DNA from 2 places in the Paenibacillus sp. FSL R7-0312 genome. Region 2 is predicted to be linked to the other one. Evidence: a T-box and tRNA genes for the amino acid it is inferred to sense, from the RefSeq annotation. Region 2 holds a T-box; the other holds one or more tRNA genes.
The links. The T-box of region 2 lies ahead of trpS (tryptophan--tRNA ligase). A T-box ahead of a tRNA ligase gene usually reads a tRNA of that ligase, here a tRNA-Trp.
Positions count from the first base shown of each region.

Region 1: it encodes a tRNA-Trp, which carries the amino acid that the T-box ahead of trpS (tryptophan--tRNA ligase) is inferred to sense. The anticodon was not compared.

Region 1 covers NZ_JBBORE010000001.1:2,336,576-2,343,989, reverse strand. Annotated here, with positions in the region: gene MKX70_RS10345 (aldo/keto reductase) at 74-994, shown strand; gene MKX70_RS10340 (carotenoid biosynthesis protein) at 1,067-2,026, opposite strand; gene MKX70_RS10335 (TetR/AcrR family transcriptional regulator) at 2,183-2,761, shown strand; gene MKX70_RS33405 (hypothetical protein) at 2,930-3,157, shown strand; partial or broken gene MKX70_RS10330 (MFS transporter) at 3,078-3,368, shown strand; tRNA gene MKX70_RS10325 (tRNA-Leu) at 3,523-3,601, opposite strand; tRNA gene MKX70_RS10320 (tRNA-Cys) at 3,638-3,711, opposite strand; tRNA gene MKX70_RS10315 (tRNA-Gly) at 3,718-3,792, opposite strand; tRNA gene MKX70_RS10310 (tRNA-Gln) at 3,799-3,873, opposite strand; tRNA gene MKX70_RS10305 (tRNA-His) at 3,892-3,967, opposite strand; tRNA gene MKX70_RS10300 (tRNA-His) at 4,017-4,092, opposite strand; tRNA gene MKX70_RS10295 (tRNA-Trp) at 4,119-4,192, opposite strand; tRNA gene MKX70_RS10290 (tRNA-Tyr) at 4,198-4,283, opposite strand; tRNA gene MKX70_RS10285 (tRNA-Thr) at 4,289-4,364, opposite strand; tRNA gene MKX70_RS10280 (tRNA-Phe) at 4,385-4,460, opposite strand; tRNA gene MKX70_RS10275 (tRNA-Asp) at 4,480-4,557, opposite strand; tRNA gene MKX70_RS10270 (tRNA-Met) at 4,562-4,638, opposite strand; tRNA gene MKX70_RS10265 (tRNA-Val) at 4,673-4,748, opposite strand; tRNA gene MKX70_RS10260 (tRNA-Glu) at 4,865-4,939, opposite strand; tRNA gene MKX70_RS10255 (tRNA-Ser) at 4,970-5,059, opposite strand; tRNA gene MKX70_RS10250 (tRNA-Asn) at 5,063-5,138, opposite strand; rRNA gene MKX70_RS10245 (23S ribosomal RNA) at 5,202-7,414, opposite strand, start outside.
Region 2 covers NZ_JBBORE010000001.1:2,516,511-2,523,924, reverse strand. Annotated here, with positions in the region: gene MKX70_RS11140 (MFS transporter) at 1-175, shown strand, start outside; gene MKX70_RS11135 (DNA primase) at 357-707, shown strand; gene MKX70_RS11130 (SCO family protein) at 806-1,423, opposite strand; gene cyoE (heme o synthase) at 1,480-2,412, opposite strand; gene MKX70_RS11120 (metal-dependent hydrolase) at 2,672-3,676, shown strand; gene MKX70_RS11115 (hypothetical protein) at 4,212-4,403, shown strand; gene trpS (tryptophan--tRNA ligase) at 4,400-5,389, opposite strand; T-box leader at 5,453-5,697, opposite strand; gene MKX70_RS11105 (aldose 1-epimerase) at 5,832-6,797, shown strand; gene MKX70_RS11100 (alpha/beta-type small acid-soluble spore protein) at 6,905-7,138, shown strand; gene MKX70_RS11095 (hypothetical protein) at 7,271-7,414, opposite strand, start outside.

The DNA of each region.
Region 1 (7,414 bases), 180 kb from region 2:
AAATCTATTGACTTACACCTAACTCTAAGGTCTAAGCTTAACACTGTACCTTCATTTAAGGAGTGAATAATTAATGGTAAAAAGAATTAATGTTGCTAATGGTGCGCTTGAGGTTGCTGAAATCTCCCTGGGCTGTATGCGGATTGCAGATCTGTCGCCACAAGAGGCCGATATACATATTCACAGCGCCCTGGAGGCTGGTATAGACTTCTTCGACCATGCTGATATTTATGCCGGGGGTAAAGCTGAAGAAGTGTTCGGCAACGTTCTGACCGCCAATCCCGGCATGCGGGATCGTATGATGATTCAGGCCAAATGCGGTATCCGCAACGGCTTCTTCGACTTCTCCAAAGAGCATATTGTAACTTCGGTTGAGAACAGCTTGAAGCGGTTACAGACCGATTATGTCGATGTACTTCTCCTCCACCGCCCTGACACGCTGATGGAGCCTGAAGAAGTAGCCGAAGCCTTCGATGAGCTGGAAAGCAGAGGTTTGGTTAAACACTTTGGCGTTAGTAACCAGAATCCCCTGCAGATTGAATTGCTCAAAAAGAACGTCAAGCAGCCCCTGCTGTTCAACCAGCTTCAGCTTAGCATTATGGTTACCGGCATGATTGACTCCGGCTTCAATGTCAACATGACCAACGCCGGTTCTGTAGTCCATGACGGAGGCATCCTGGAATACAGCCGTCTGCATGACATGACCATCCAGCCTTGGTCCCCGTTCCAATACGGTTTCTTTGAAGGCGTATTCCTCGGCAATGAGAAGTTCCCGGAGGTGAATGAAGTCATTAACCGTCTGGCTGCGGAAAAAGGTGTAGCAGATACCGCCATCGCAATCGCCTGGCTACTGAGACATCCGGCTAAGATGCAGCCGATTGTCGGTACCACCAACACTAAGCGTCTGCTGGATATCGCCAAAGCTTCCGATATAACCCTCAGCCGCCAGGAATGGTATGAGATCTACCGCGCGGCAGGGAATGTGCTTCCTTAACCAAGAAGGCAAAAAGAAAACACCGCCAGCTTTAGACGAAAGAGGTCTAGAGCCAGGCGGTGTTTTCTTTAACTACCTCGCAATTGGGCTTGCCTTTTTACCCATCATATAAATTCCAATCCAGGCAAACATTAATACTATCTGAGCTAGAACGACCAACCACAGTACTTCCGTGTAGCCTCCTATAAGGCAAAATATAGTATTAACCAGGGGGAACCCCAAGAACGTAAACATGATCGGAAAATCTTTTTTGGGAGTGATTGAATAATTAACCTTCCGGTCCCAGAACTTTAGGAAAGCTAATGCTAAAACTCCGATTGTAATTACAGAAAGTGCAATCAAATTCACCCATTGCATATTAGAGGTTCTTTCGAAGAATGGCCCCATATAATTAAAGAAGTTAGATAAAGGTGAGAACATACAAGCCAATGACGCAATTGCCGCCAGAAACGGATAAATGTAACCAACGGATTTACTGTAGCCTTTCTTTTTATGCCACCATTCACCAATTAGAATAAAGACTGTCCAATATCCCGCTATATAAATCCATCCTGTAAAATTCATCACAGGTTCCCCATAGATTTGAGGTTCACCGGCCAGCGGATAATACGTCCATCTTGCAATGCTTCCTTCCATGGTCTGAAATATCTGTTTAACGGCCACCGGATCCAATGAAAAGTCAAACACCATAGCGCTTAATCCCGTAATAAAGGGTTTAGTCCAGGACGGTATATTTACAGACTTTAGAACACGCAAAGTTGAATAAATGATCAGAAACTCAATTATAGGGACAGTAATAGGTATATTAAATAACATTAAAATACTCCGCCCATAGGCGTAGAAACCTTCCCCAAGAGATGACGCAGTAATTTCAAAAACAGCTGCGTAAAAAAACACAAAACCTATAAATTGCATTAGAACCGTTTTAGGATGTTCTTCCTTATCAAGGATATAGAAAACCATTAGAACAGCAGCAATTAATACCATAATATCTTGAATAATCCATACAGGGACTACAGTTATATCTCCCATATTTTACCTCCATTTAATTTAATTTGAATCGAACGTTCAAATAAATTATAATATCACCATGTTAGTAAAACAACAGGCTGTTCGTTTGAATTATGTTAGTTATCATACAAATCACATTAGTTTTGTTCATTTTTTATTTTATATGGGGAGGATATTATGGCAGACAAAAAAGCAGATCACAGAGTGAGATATACAAAAATGGTTATAAAAGAAAGCTTGTTGAAGCTTTTGACAGAACGGTCTATCAATAAAGTTACAGTGACCGACATTTGCAGCGAAGCAAACATTAATCGCAACACCTTTTATTCACACTATGCTAATCAGTTTGAGCTTCTTTCAACGATCGAGAATGATCTTTACGAAGAAATTAAGCAACTTGGGATTAATTCTTCTGACGTTAAAACTCCTGAAAAGCTATCTTATGAATTATGTAAATATATAAAAGCGAATAAAACGATTTGTGAGGTTCTGTTCTCAGAGCATGGCGATAAAGAATTATTAGAAAGAATCCTTTATATCAGTCACGATTTAACCATTGAGCGATGGAAGCAGGAATTAAAATATTTTGATCCACAATTATTTGAGTCTTGGTATACGTTTGCCGCTCATGGCAGTATAGCCATTATAAAAAAGTGGGTGAGTAGTGGTTTGAAGGAAAGCCCCAGTAAAGTTGCAGCTTTTATTGATAAAGCCACAGAGGCAGTATCCAAAGCATTTTATTCCGAAGAATTATAAATTATTTAAAATGAAGCGGACGCTCATTTTTGAGGGCCGCTTCTCTGCTCTTCTGCTGAAGACCAGGCAAGGGGATGGGACTTATGTCTGCTCCTCCAGTATTTTGGGGTCAGTAATAAGAAAAGTGATTCAGCATACCGATAAGTTCGAGAGCCTGGAGGTCAGAACATGGTTTTGGAAACGAAGCAAAGATGCGGCTTTTATCTCGACTCCTATGACCTGATTTATCAAGCCATTGCCAATCAGGATGGTCATAAAGCTGAGGAAGCTGTCCGTCTCCAGAACCGGTATTCGCAAGCAAGCGACACTCTGGTTCATGATCGTAGGAATTATTTTTATCGCAGCGAATTTGCGTGCTCCCCTCACATCGGTGGGACCATTGCTGTTCAGTCGTAATCGGGCGGAGTGACCTTGTATGTTGGAACTGCAATTCTGAGGTTTGCTATTCCCCTATGTAATGTATTACTTCCGAGCCTGATCAAACGGGAGTTTCCGCAGCAAATGGGTACTATGGACAGTGGGATATTCTGTTTCCCTGAATCTATGCGGGGCGGTAGCTTCCGGTATTAGTGTTCCCTTAGCTGTGGGGGCAGGCATGAGGTATCGTTGGTCTAGGTGCGGCTAGAAATCAATTTGTTGGTTCTGATAAAGATTGCCTGGATCTTGATAGTTCTACGCATAACTGGAGTAAGAGAATACAGCTCAAATAAAAAGAAAAAAGAGCCCACCAGAGAATATCTCTGATGAACTCTTTTAGCAGATACCGGCGAGAGGACTCGAACCTCCACGGTTTCCCACTCGATTTTGAGTCGAGCGCGTCTGCCATTCCGCCACGCCGGCATATACATATTATTTACAATTGATTCTAAAATAAAATGGAGGTGCCACCCAGATTTGAACTGGGGATAAAGCTTTTGCAGAGCTTTGCCTTACCACTTGGCTATGGCACCAAAAAATGGAGCGGACGACGGGAATCGAACCCGCGACCCTCGCCTTGGCAAGGCGATGCTCTACCGCTGAGCCACGTCCGCATATAATGGCTGGGGATATAGGAATCGAACCTATGAATGACGGAGTCAAAGTCCGTTGCCTTACCGCTTGGCTAATCCCCAACATTTGATTTAATAAAATGGGGCGACTGATGGGTCTCGAACCCACGAATGCCGGAACCACAATCCGGTGCGTTAACCCCTTCGCCACAGTCGCCATATGAAGCTTATTTAATTGCAATGCCTTATAACTCTTATAAAAGAAATGGGGCGACCGATGGGTCTCGAACCCACGAATGCCGGAACCACAATCCGGTGCGTTAACCACTTCGCCACGATCGCCATATTAAATTTTATAGGATATTACTTGGCAGGGGCAGCAGGAATTGAACCCACACCAACGGTTTTGGAGACCGTTGTTCTACCTTTAAACTATGCCCCTAAAAATGGTGGAGGCTGATGGATTCGAACCACCGAACACGTACGTGAGCAGATTTACAGTCTGATGCGTTTGGCCACTTCGCTAAGCCTCCGAGGATGGTGCCGGCGAGAGGACTTGAACCCCCAACCTACTGATTACAAGTCAGTTGCTCTACCAATTGAGCTACACCGGCGTATTAAGTTGTAAGAAATATGGTGGCGCGGGAGGGAATCGAACCCCCGACACAAGGATTTTCAGTCCTTTGCTCTACCGACTGAGCTACCGAGCCGAACATTTTTTCATAAAGATGGCGGAACCGACGGGATTCGAACCCGCGATCTCCTGCGTGACAGGCAGGCATGTTAGGCCAACTACACCACGGTTCCAAATTGGTTGCGGGGGCAGGATTTGAACCTGCGGCCTTCGGGTTATGAGCCCGACGAGCTACCGGGCTGCTCCACCCCGCGTCAATGTTAAAGATCTATTCTATTAAAAGATAGATGGTGGAGGCTGAGGGGTTCGAACCCCCGACCCTCTGCTTGTAAGGCAGATGCTCTCCCAGCTGAGCTAAGCCTCCATATATGACTCGTATGAGATACTCTCCACTCCGTTACGAGATTGCGATGTATTCCTTACGATGCCTATGCTTCAACGAACCCAGGGAATTCTCATCCCATTAATCGAAGAAGAAATTGGTGACTCGTATGGGATTCGAACCCATGTTACCTCCGTGAAAGGGAGGTGTCTTAACCCCTTGACCAACGAGCCATGCTGTTAACTACTTGTAAAGTAAAGCTACGGAGAGAGAGGGATTCGAACCCTCGAGACGCTTGTGGCGCCTACACGATTTCCAATCGTGCTCCTTCGGCCAAACTCGGACACCTCTCCAAATGGCTCCCCGAACAGGACTCGAACCTGTGACAACTCGATTAACAGTCGAGTGCTCTACCAACTGAGCTATCAGGGAATATACATATCAAGCTTGATCGCCTGAAAACTGAATCCGAAACGAATCTGCGCTCTAAGAAATTTGGATAAGCCCTCGACCGATTAGTATTGGTCAGCTCCGTGCATTGCTGCACTTCCACCTCCAACCTATCTACCTCGTCGTCTTCAAGGGGTCTTACTAGTTGGGAAATCTCATCTTGAGGGGGGCTTCACGCTTAGATGCTTTCAGCGCTTATCCCGTCCGTACGTAGCTACTCAGCCATGCTCCTGGCGGAACAACTGATGCACCAGCGGTACGTCCATCCCGGTCCTCTCGTACTAAGGACAGCTCCTCTCAAATTTCCTGCGCCCACGACAGATAGGGACCGAACTGTCTCACGACGTTCTGAACCCAGCTCGCGTACCGCTTTAATGGGCGAACAGCCCAACCCTTGGGACCTACTTCAGCCCCAGGATGCGATGAGCCGACATCGAGGTGCCAAACCTCCCCGTCGATGTGGACTCTTGGGGGAGATAAGCCTGTTATCCCCAGGGTAGCTTTTATCCGTTGAGCGATGGCCCTTCCATGCGGTACCACCGGATCACTAAGTCCGACTTTCGTCCCTGCTCGACTTGTAGGTCTCGCAGTCAAGCTCCCTTATGCCTTTGCACTCTGCGAATGATTTCCAACCATTCTGAGGGAACCTTTGAACGCCTCCGTTACTCTTTAGGAGGCGACCGCCCCAGTCAAACTGCCCGCCTGACACGGTCCCCGTACCCGCTTAGGGTACTAGGTTAGAACCTAGATACGATCAGGGTGGTATCCCAACGGCGCCTCCGCAGAAGCTTGCGCTCCTGCCTCAACGGCTCCCACCTATCCTGTACAGATCGTACCCAAATTCAATATCAAGCTGCAGTAAAGCTCCATGGGGTCTTTCCGTCTTGTCGCGGGTAACCTGCATCTTCACAGGTATTAAAATTTCACCGGATCTCTCGTTGAGACAGCGCCCAAGTCGTTACGCCATTCGTGCGGGTCAGAATTTACCTGACAAGGAATTTCGCTACCTTAGGACCGTTATAGTTACGGCCGCCGTTTACTGGGGCTTCGGTTCACAGCTTCGGGTTGCCCCTAACCACTCCCCTTAACCTTCCAGCACCGGGCAGGCGTCAGCCCGTATACTTCGCCTTGCGGCTTCGCACAGACCTGTGTTTTTGCTAAACAGTCGCTTGGGCCTTTTCACTGCGGCCCCCTCGGGCTATTCACCCTACCGAGGCACCTCTTCTCCCGAAGTTACGAGGTCATTTTGCCGAGTTCCTTAACGAGAGTTCTTCCGCGCGCCTTAGAATTCTCTTCTCGCCTACCTGTGTCGGTTTGCGGTACGGGCACCTTCTCCTGGCTAGAGGCTTTTCTTGGCAGTGTGAGATCATGACCTTCGCTACTACAATTTTCGCTCCCCATCACAGCCCAGCCTTATTGATGTGCGGATTTGCCTACACATCAGCCTCACTGCTTAGACGGACACATCCATCAGTCCGCGTCACTACCCTCCTGCGTCACCCCATCGCTCATAGCGGATTACGGTGGTACAGTAATTTCAAACTGTTGTCCTTCGACTACGCCTTTCGGCCTCGCCTTAGGTCCCGACTTACCCTGAGCGGACGAGCCTTCCTCAGGAAACCTTGGGCTTTCGGCGGATCAGATTCTCACTGATCTTTTCGTTACTCATACCGGCATTCTCACTTGTATGCTGTCCAGCGCTCCTTACGGTACACCTTCAACCCACATACAACGCTCCCCTACCCCAGATACAAAGTATCTAGCCATAGCTTCGGTGGTGTGTTTAGCCCCGTTACATTTTCGGCGCAGAGTCACTCGACCAGTGAGCTATTACGCACTCTTTCAATGGTGGCTGCTTCTAAGCCAACATCCTGGTTGTCTGTGCAACTCCACATCCTTTCCCACTTAACACACACTTGGGGACCTTAGCTGATGGTCTGGGCTGTTTCCCTTTTGACAATGGATCTTAGCACTCACTGTCTGACTCCCGGCAAGAAGTTAATGGCATTCGGAGTTTGACTGAGCTTGGTAACCCTTGCGGGCCCCGCACCCAATCAGTGCTCTACCTCCACCACTCCATTCACCGAGGCTAGCCCTAAAGCTATTTCGGGGAGAACCAGCTATCTCCGAGTTCGATTGGAATTTCTCCGCTACCCCCACCTCATCCCCGCATTTTTCAACATGCGTGGGTTCGGGCCTCCAGTGCGTGTTACCGCACCTTCACCCTGGACAGGGGTAGATCACACGGTTTCGGGTCT
Region 2 (7,414 bases):
CGCCATGTCTCTAGGGGCATTTGCCGGGCCGGTAGCCGCCGGACAGCTGAGGGACTATGTCTCCCCTTACTTCATTGCCTTCGTGCTGCTGATGACAGCCCTTCTGCTGCTTCCTCCCGGAAGATCCGGCAGTCCCGCTGCTTATTCTCCGGGCTTGAACAGCCACGCCGCCTGATTCCAGCCGCATTCGCCAGCAATCACCCGCATTTTCCCTGCCGGGTGATTGTTTGTTTGATGACGTTTGTTTTTACGACATTTCCCGGGGAATGAATACATATTGCTCTTTGAACTGTTAAAATTGGCGAAGCTTAGGTACAATATCGTCATAACCAACTACGATCCGGGAGTGAGCACCTATGTCCATCACCATTATTGTCGAAGGCAAGAATGACCGCAGCCGGCTGAGACGGCTGCTCGCGCCGGAGGTCGACATTCTGTGCACTTTCGGCACCTTGAACACACTCAAGCTTGAATCCCTGCGCCGCACCGTCGGTGATGGAGAAGTATACCTGTATCTGGACAATGACAGCTCCGGCAAAAAAATCCGCGGCGTTCTGCGAGACGCCTTTCCCGATGCGGTGCATATGTATACCCGGCGGGGTTACGCCGGTGTCGAAGGCACTCCTGACGAATACAGTATCACACAGCTCGAAAAAGCCGGCCTTGAGGAATATATTCTCTATCCGCAGCCGTTCAGTAACAGCTAGCTGCTCCTCCGGTCTGTAGTTCAACACCAAAAAACGCCTTGCTGGTCCCTCCTTAAGTGGAGGGGGTCCGGCAAGGCGTTTGGTTTATTCCGGCAAATCTATTCACGGGCCAGCTTCTTAACCGATTCAGCCAGAAACTCCGGAGTCACATTCTCCGTATCCCCGGCATCATATAATGCCCTGAGGCGGTTGGTCCGATCTACCAGACCAATAAGGTTGGCATGGGCGAAATCATCCTTACTGTTGCCGTAGATCAGAACCTTGAATGATTCAGCCGCCAGCTTACGTACCTGCTCCTGATCCCCGCGCAGGAAATACCAGCCGTTATAATCGGCATGAAACTTGTCGCCAAATGCCTTGATCGCTTCACGTGTGTCGTTCTCCGGGTCAAAGGAAATGGAGACAAATTCAATATCCTTGCCAAAGCTGCCATCCTTCACCAGCAGATCCTGCGTCTGTGACAGCATGTAGGTAGTAATAGGGCACACATCCGGGCATTCGGTAAAGAAGAAATAGACCAGCCTTGCTTTGCCTGCCGTATCCGCCAGGCTCACCTGCTGTCCATCCACATTCTCCAGAGAGAAGTCCTGTACCTCCCCGATGACCGGCAGCTTCTTGTCTCCGAAGCTGAGCGAATTCACTGCCAGATAGATGGCCATAATTACCGCTGCAAGCAGCATCAGCCAGGTCCATTTATAGCGTTTCAAGGTCTGCACAGGACCCCTCCCCATTCATCATAAGAATCCGTACTTCCACCGTGTGTATCTAAAAATTAACCGTGGACCGTATTCAATACAAGCACAATCAGACTTATGGTCAGATAGTTAATGGAGAAGAAGAAATTTTTCTTGGCCCAGGCATCATCATCCTTCGCCTTAAATCCGATTAAGGTTAAATAGAGCCAGGCCAGCGACAAAGCTGACGACACAATGAGATAAAATATCCCTGCATAGTCATACATGTACATCAGTACAGGAATGGGCAGCAGCAGTGCCACATAAGGGATCATCTGGAACTTGGTACGGCGTGTCCCTTTGACCACTGGAAGCAGGGGGAACCCTGCCGCCCTGTATTCCTCTTTGCGGCGGATACCAAGTGCCCAGAAGTGGGGCGGCTGCCACAGGAAGAGCATGGCGAACAGCAGCCAGGCACCAAGGTCTACGGTTCCGGTAACAGCAACATAACCGATTACAGGCGGCATGGCACCGGAAATGGCTCCCACGGAAGTGCTCCAGGTAGATGTTCTTTTGAGCCAAAGGGTATACACTACAACATATACGAACATCCCGACGATGCCAAACAGTCCGGCCAGTACTCCGCAGAAAGCAAACAGCACCGCCAGGCCGGCAATACCCAGCCCAATGCCGTACAGCAGCACTGTCTGAGGCTTCAGCCTACCTGTAGGCAAGCCCCGCTCACGGGTTCTTTCCATCTTCATATCCAGATCCCGGTCGAAATAATTATTGAAAACACAGGCAGAGGCCATAACCAGCATTGTGCCAAGCAGGGTAAGGATTAATCGTCCATACTGTACATCCCAGCCTGAAGCCACCCAGTAGCCTGCAAAAGCAGCGATCAGATTGGAACGGATAATACCGGGTTTCGTCACCGTAATGAAGTCGCGCCAGCTTGCACCTTCCGGTGGAGACTTGGCAGACATTGATGCGGAATCGGAAGAAGCTTGATATCTCAATTGATTGTCCACGTATGGTGTTCCTCCTTCTAAGGGACTTCTTAACGTTCCGCCGGAGCCTGAGTAACTGTTCGGCTGTACCCTGGATAATATTACTCGCTCCGCTATTAACTTTATCATAGCAAACTGGGAAAGACTTTGACAATCATTGACCATGATGTTCATCAATTCGACAATTACGTGACAATATTTATTTCCTCCCCCTAAATAACTTGGCGCTAAATTGGGTAGTTATTAATAGGGAACTTCCGTATAAAGGAGATCTGGCCAAATGGATACCGCTACACATTTTGTTATGGGACTGGGACTCGCCGGTCTGTCGTTCGTTGATCCTTCTGTCGCCTCGAATGGGACACTTGCCGGTGCCGTGATGGTTGCTACTGTACTCGCTTCTCAGGCACCGGATGCCGATACTGCGCTGCGGCTGAAGGACAACGCGGTTTATATCCGCAATCACAGGGGAATCACCCATTCCCTGCCCTTTTTACTGTTATGGCCGGCTCTGATCACAGTGGTCATAGGTCCGGTCTTCGGATTAACGGATCTCCATGCCTTAAGCCATATTGCGCTTTGGAGCTTTATCGGCGTTGCCATCCATGTGTTCTCGGATCTGTTCAACACTTATGGGACCCAGGCGGCACGCCCGTTCACCGAGAAATGGATTGCCTGGAATATTATCCACATCTTCGACCCGTTCATCTTCGGCAGCCATGCGGCAGCGATCATTCTCTGGATCAGCGGGATTGTGCCTCCGGCACCCTTGTTCATTACCCTATATGCAAGCATCGTCTTGTATTACATCTGGCGGACGCTCGTACATGCGCGTATCACACGTAACATCAAGAACAAGGATGTGCACCATAATGCTGGTGACCGGTACTATGTCATCCCTACGATTTCGCCTACACGCTGGAACGTGGTCAAAGCCAAGCCGGATGGCAGCTACAACGTCGGACTGCTGAACAACGGCAAGCTGGAATGGTTCAGGCATGCGGTGTGCTCCACTCACCCCGCTGTGGAACATTCGAAGTCCCATCCGGATATTCAGGCTTTTCTGTACTTTACCTCTTACGCTGTCGCCGAGGTCGAAGAGCTACCCTCCGGTTATATTGTACGCTGGGGGGATGTTCGTTATTTACACCGTAAGCAATTCCCGTTTGTTGCAGTACTGGTCATGGACAACCAGTATCACCCGCTGAATACTTATGTAGGCTGGCTCAGCAGTGAGAAGCTGGATGAACGCTTCGCCATTGATCCGGGAACAGTTAAGACCTAGCAGCGTAAACAATGCATACCTGAAGATGGCTGGCATCCGCCCTTGCGGATGCCAGCTTTTTAGTTTATGTGGCAATGAGTTGAAGTTCACCCTGTATTGTCCGGCCGGGATGTTGAGAATGTTGTATATAATGTAATGCAACTCTGAGCCTTAGATATTGGGATTACTTTAAGAATTGTTGTATGAAATACAGCAATCCCCCCGCTTAGCGGCTATGGAGGAGAAGAATGTTGCCTTTTGTGCAACAATTTTCAATTAGGGCGATTTAATAAAGGAAATGTTGTATTCTGTGCAGGATTCCGTCATTGGACCTTTACATAAACATTCCTATCTCTAGCTAAGCTTAACCAGCAGGTTAAATCTTCCTGAGGTCTATTTCTCTTGCCACCTCTTGACGCCCCGGACCGCATAAGGCACAATCACAATAAAGCGGTTACAGTTAATAGTTCATGATATGAATTGAAAATCCCGGGGTGCAGAAAGCACTCCGGGACTCACTCCACCGCTATTGCAGCAGAAAGGAAGGCTGGAACATATGGGTAAAGGTCTGTCACTGTGGTTCGCCTGCTCTTCAATTCTCATACTTACGGCAGCTTCCATTTCAATCAGCTATAACATTTGGCTGGCACTGCTGCTCGGTACCCTGTGCGTGCTCAACATTGGCTGGGGCTTCATCATCAAAGCCCGGCTGAGACGCAAGGCCGAGCGCAAGCTGCCCTCCTCTTAACGGTAAGGCAGGAAGCCCATCCGTTCCTTCACGCCTTCCAGTGTCCGGGCAGCACTGCTGCGCGCGCTTTCGGCACCTTGAGCCAGAATATCGCCCAGTGTGCCTGAGCTGCGGATCTCATGGTATCTCTGCTGGATGGGTTCAAGCAGGGCAACGATTACTTCGCCAAGATCTTTTTTGAAGCCGCCGTACATTTGCCCTTCATACTTGTCCGCTATCTGCTGGAGGCTCATTCCCGAGCATTCGGCATAGATACTCATCAGGTTGCTGATCTCAGGCTTATTGGCCGGATCAAATACCACTTCGCGTCCTGAATCCGTGGTTGCGCGGCTGATCTTTTTACGGATGATATCCGGCGGATCCAGCAGACCGATTCTGCTGCCGGCATTAGGGTCGCTTTTGCTCATTTTTTTGGTCCCGTCATCCAGAGACATAATCCGCGCTCCGACTTCAGGAATATACGGCTCAGGAATAGTGAAGAAATCACCGAACCGGTGATTGAAGCGCCCCGCCAAGTCGCGGGTCAGCTCCAGATGCTGCTTCTGGTCTTCACCCACCGGTACCAGATCGGCGTTGTAGACCAGGATATCTGCAGCCATCAGCGATGGATACACGAATAATCCGGCTCCTACGGATTCTTTGCCTGCCGATTTATCCTTAAACTGCGTCATCCGTTCCAGCTCACCCATAGCAGTCAGTGTCGTCAGAATCCATCCCAGCTCAGCATGCTGAGGCACGTGGGACTGCATGTAGACATGGGAGATGGCAGGATCAATGCCTGCAGCCAGATACAATGCAGCTACCGATTCCGAATTCTCACGAAGGGCAGCGGGATCTTGGGCAACCGTAATGGCATGCAGATCCACCACCATAAAGTAACATTCATATTCCCTTTGAAGCTTGACGAAATTCTTGATCGCTCCGATGTAATTTCCGAGTGTGAGCGAACCGCTGGGCTGAATCCCCGATAATACCTTTTTAGCCATGATCTTTATCCTCCATCATCTGTATATTCCGTGTGCGCCAGGACGCAAAAAGGCCCCACATCCGCAAGGGACGTGAGACCGTGGTACCACCCTTATTCGCTGCTCCTAAGTCATCCCTGGGGGACAGGCAAGCAGCCTTAGCTTCCGTTAACGGGGAAGAGCCGGCCGGTCTACTGAAGGCTTATTCAGCCCGTTCGATCGCGGCGCTCAAGGGTCCATTCGGTCAGAGGTGCACCACCGGTTCACATCAGCCACCGGCTTTCTGAAGGTACAGTCCATTGCTTACTTGTCCCTGTCATCACGTTGTTGTCATTCATTGTTGCCTTCATCATAGTGCGTGCCGGAGAAGTTGTCAAATCTCTAACCACCGTCACTTAAATCTGGTATGATAAGGATATTCGTGTATGATCTGATTACAGTTTATCAAAGGAGCATATCTCTTATGAAACAGGTGACCAAAGGGCAGTGGAACGGTTATGATACGTACATTTTGCATAGCCGTGAGCTGGAAGTCACGCTTTTGCCCCGGCTGGGGAACAATGTAATTTCCTTATGGGACCGCAAGGAGGAGCGGCAAATCCTGCGCCAGCCTGATGAAAGCGACTTGGCTTTTTATATTCAGAAACCTTATCACTTTGGCATTCCGCTTCTGGTACCGCCCGGCCGTATCCGAAACGGGCAGTTCGCGTTCGATGGCACCAGCTACCAGTTCGACCGGAATTCAGGCGATCATCATATTCACGGCCTGCACCGTACCCAAGCCTGGTGTGTCAGCGATATTGAAGAAGACGAGGAAGGCTGCGCGGTAACAACCGAATTCACAACTACGGATGATCCGGAGTGGATCAGGCAATTTCCCGAGCCGCTGAAGCTTGAGATGACATTCCGCCTGCAGGGGCCTGACCTGGTGCAGACACTTAAGGTTACCCATCTGGGCGGCAGTCGCATTCCATTTGGTATCGGCTATCATACATGGTTTATGCTTGACGGCGCCCCTGAGCGCTGGAGCATAACACTCCCTGTGCAAAGCGTTTATGAGCTAAATAACGAACTCCTGCCCAGCGGACATTTATTACCGCTCGGTGAACTCGATAGTCTTAACAGCCATATGAACCTCCAAGGCAAGAATCTGGATACGGCCCTGAGGATGGATGATCATCAGCCTGCCGAAGCGTTACTCATGCGCGATGACGGCTACGGACTGCGTTATTCGGTGGACAAGGAACATTTCCGCCACTGGGTCCTCTATACCAAAGGAGAGGCTGACCAGTTCCTCTGCATTGAACCGCTCACCTGGCTTCCGGATGCGCCGAATCTTCAGCAGGACGCTTCCTTCACAGGAATGCTTACGCTTGAACCGGGCCAGACACTGGTGCTTGGCAGCAGCTTGCAGATGATTTATCCCTGAGGGTAAATTTCATATAATTACCAGCCTCTAAACCTTCGAAATTCGTGCATGAATTCTCTCCCTAGCGCTCATACTATCTTCACAACGGGCGAAGGAGGTGAACAAACATGGGTCAAGCAGGTCAACAAGGTCGTGGTAGCCGTTCTAACAACCTGGTCGTTCCTCAAGCGAATGCAGCGCTGCAGCAGTTGAAATATGAAGCAGCACAAGAGCTTGGAGTAACTATCCCGGCTGACGGTTATTATGGGAACTACACTTCCCGCGAAACCGGTTCTTTGGGAGGATATATCACCAAACGTCTGGTGCAACTGGCAGAGCAACAACTGTCCGGTCGTTCGTAGTAACAGCCTTATCATAAGTATCCGGCCAAGCCTCATAGCTTAGGCCGAGCAGCTTCGCAGCCCTCCCGCGCTTCTCGTCGAAGCGCAGGGGGGCTTTTTATATGGGTATGCAAGATATATATAATCGGGTAATCAGCCAAAGGACTGGTCGGAGACATCTCCATGGTTACTGCGGGGATAGCGGATCATCAGGTTGGCCATATTGTAATTAGACTCCAGTGTCGCATCCACCACCACCATCCCCTGGCGGACGGCAAATTCATAGCTGATCTCGCC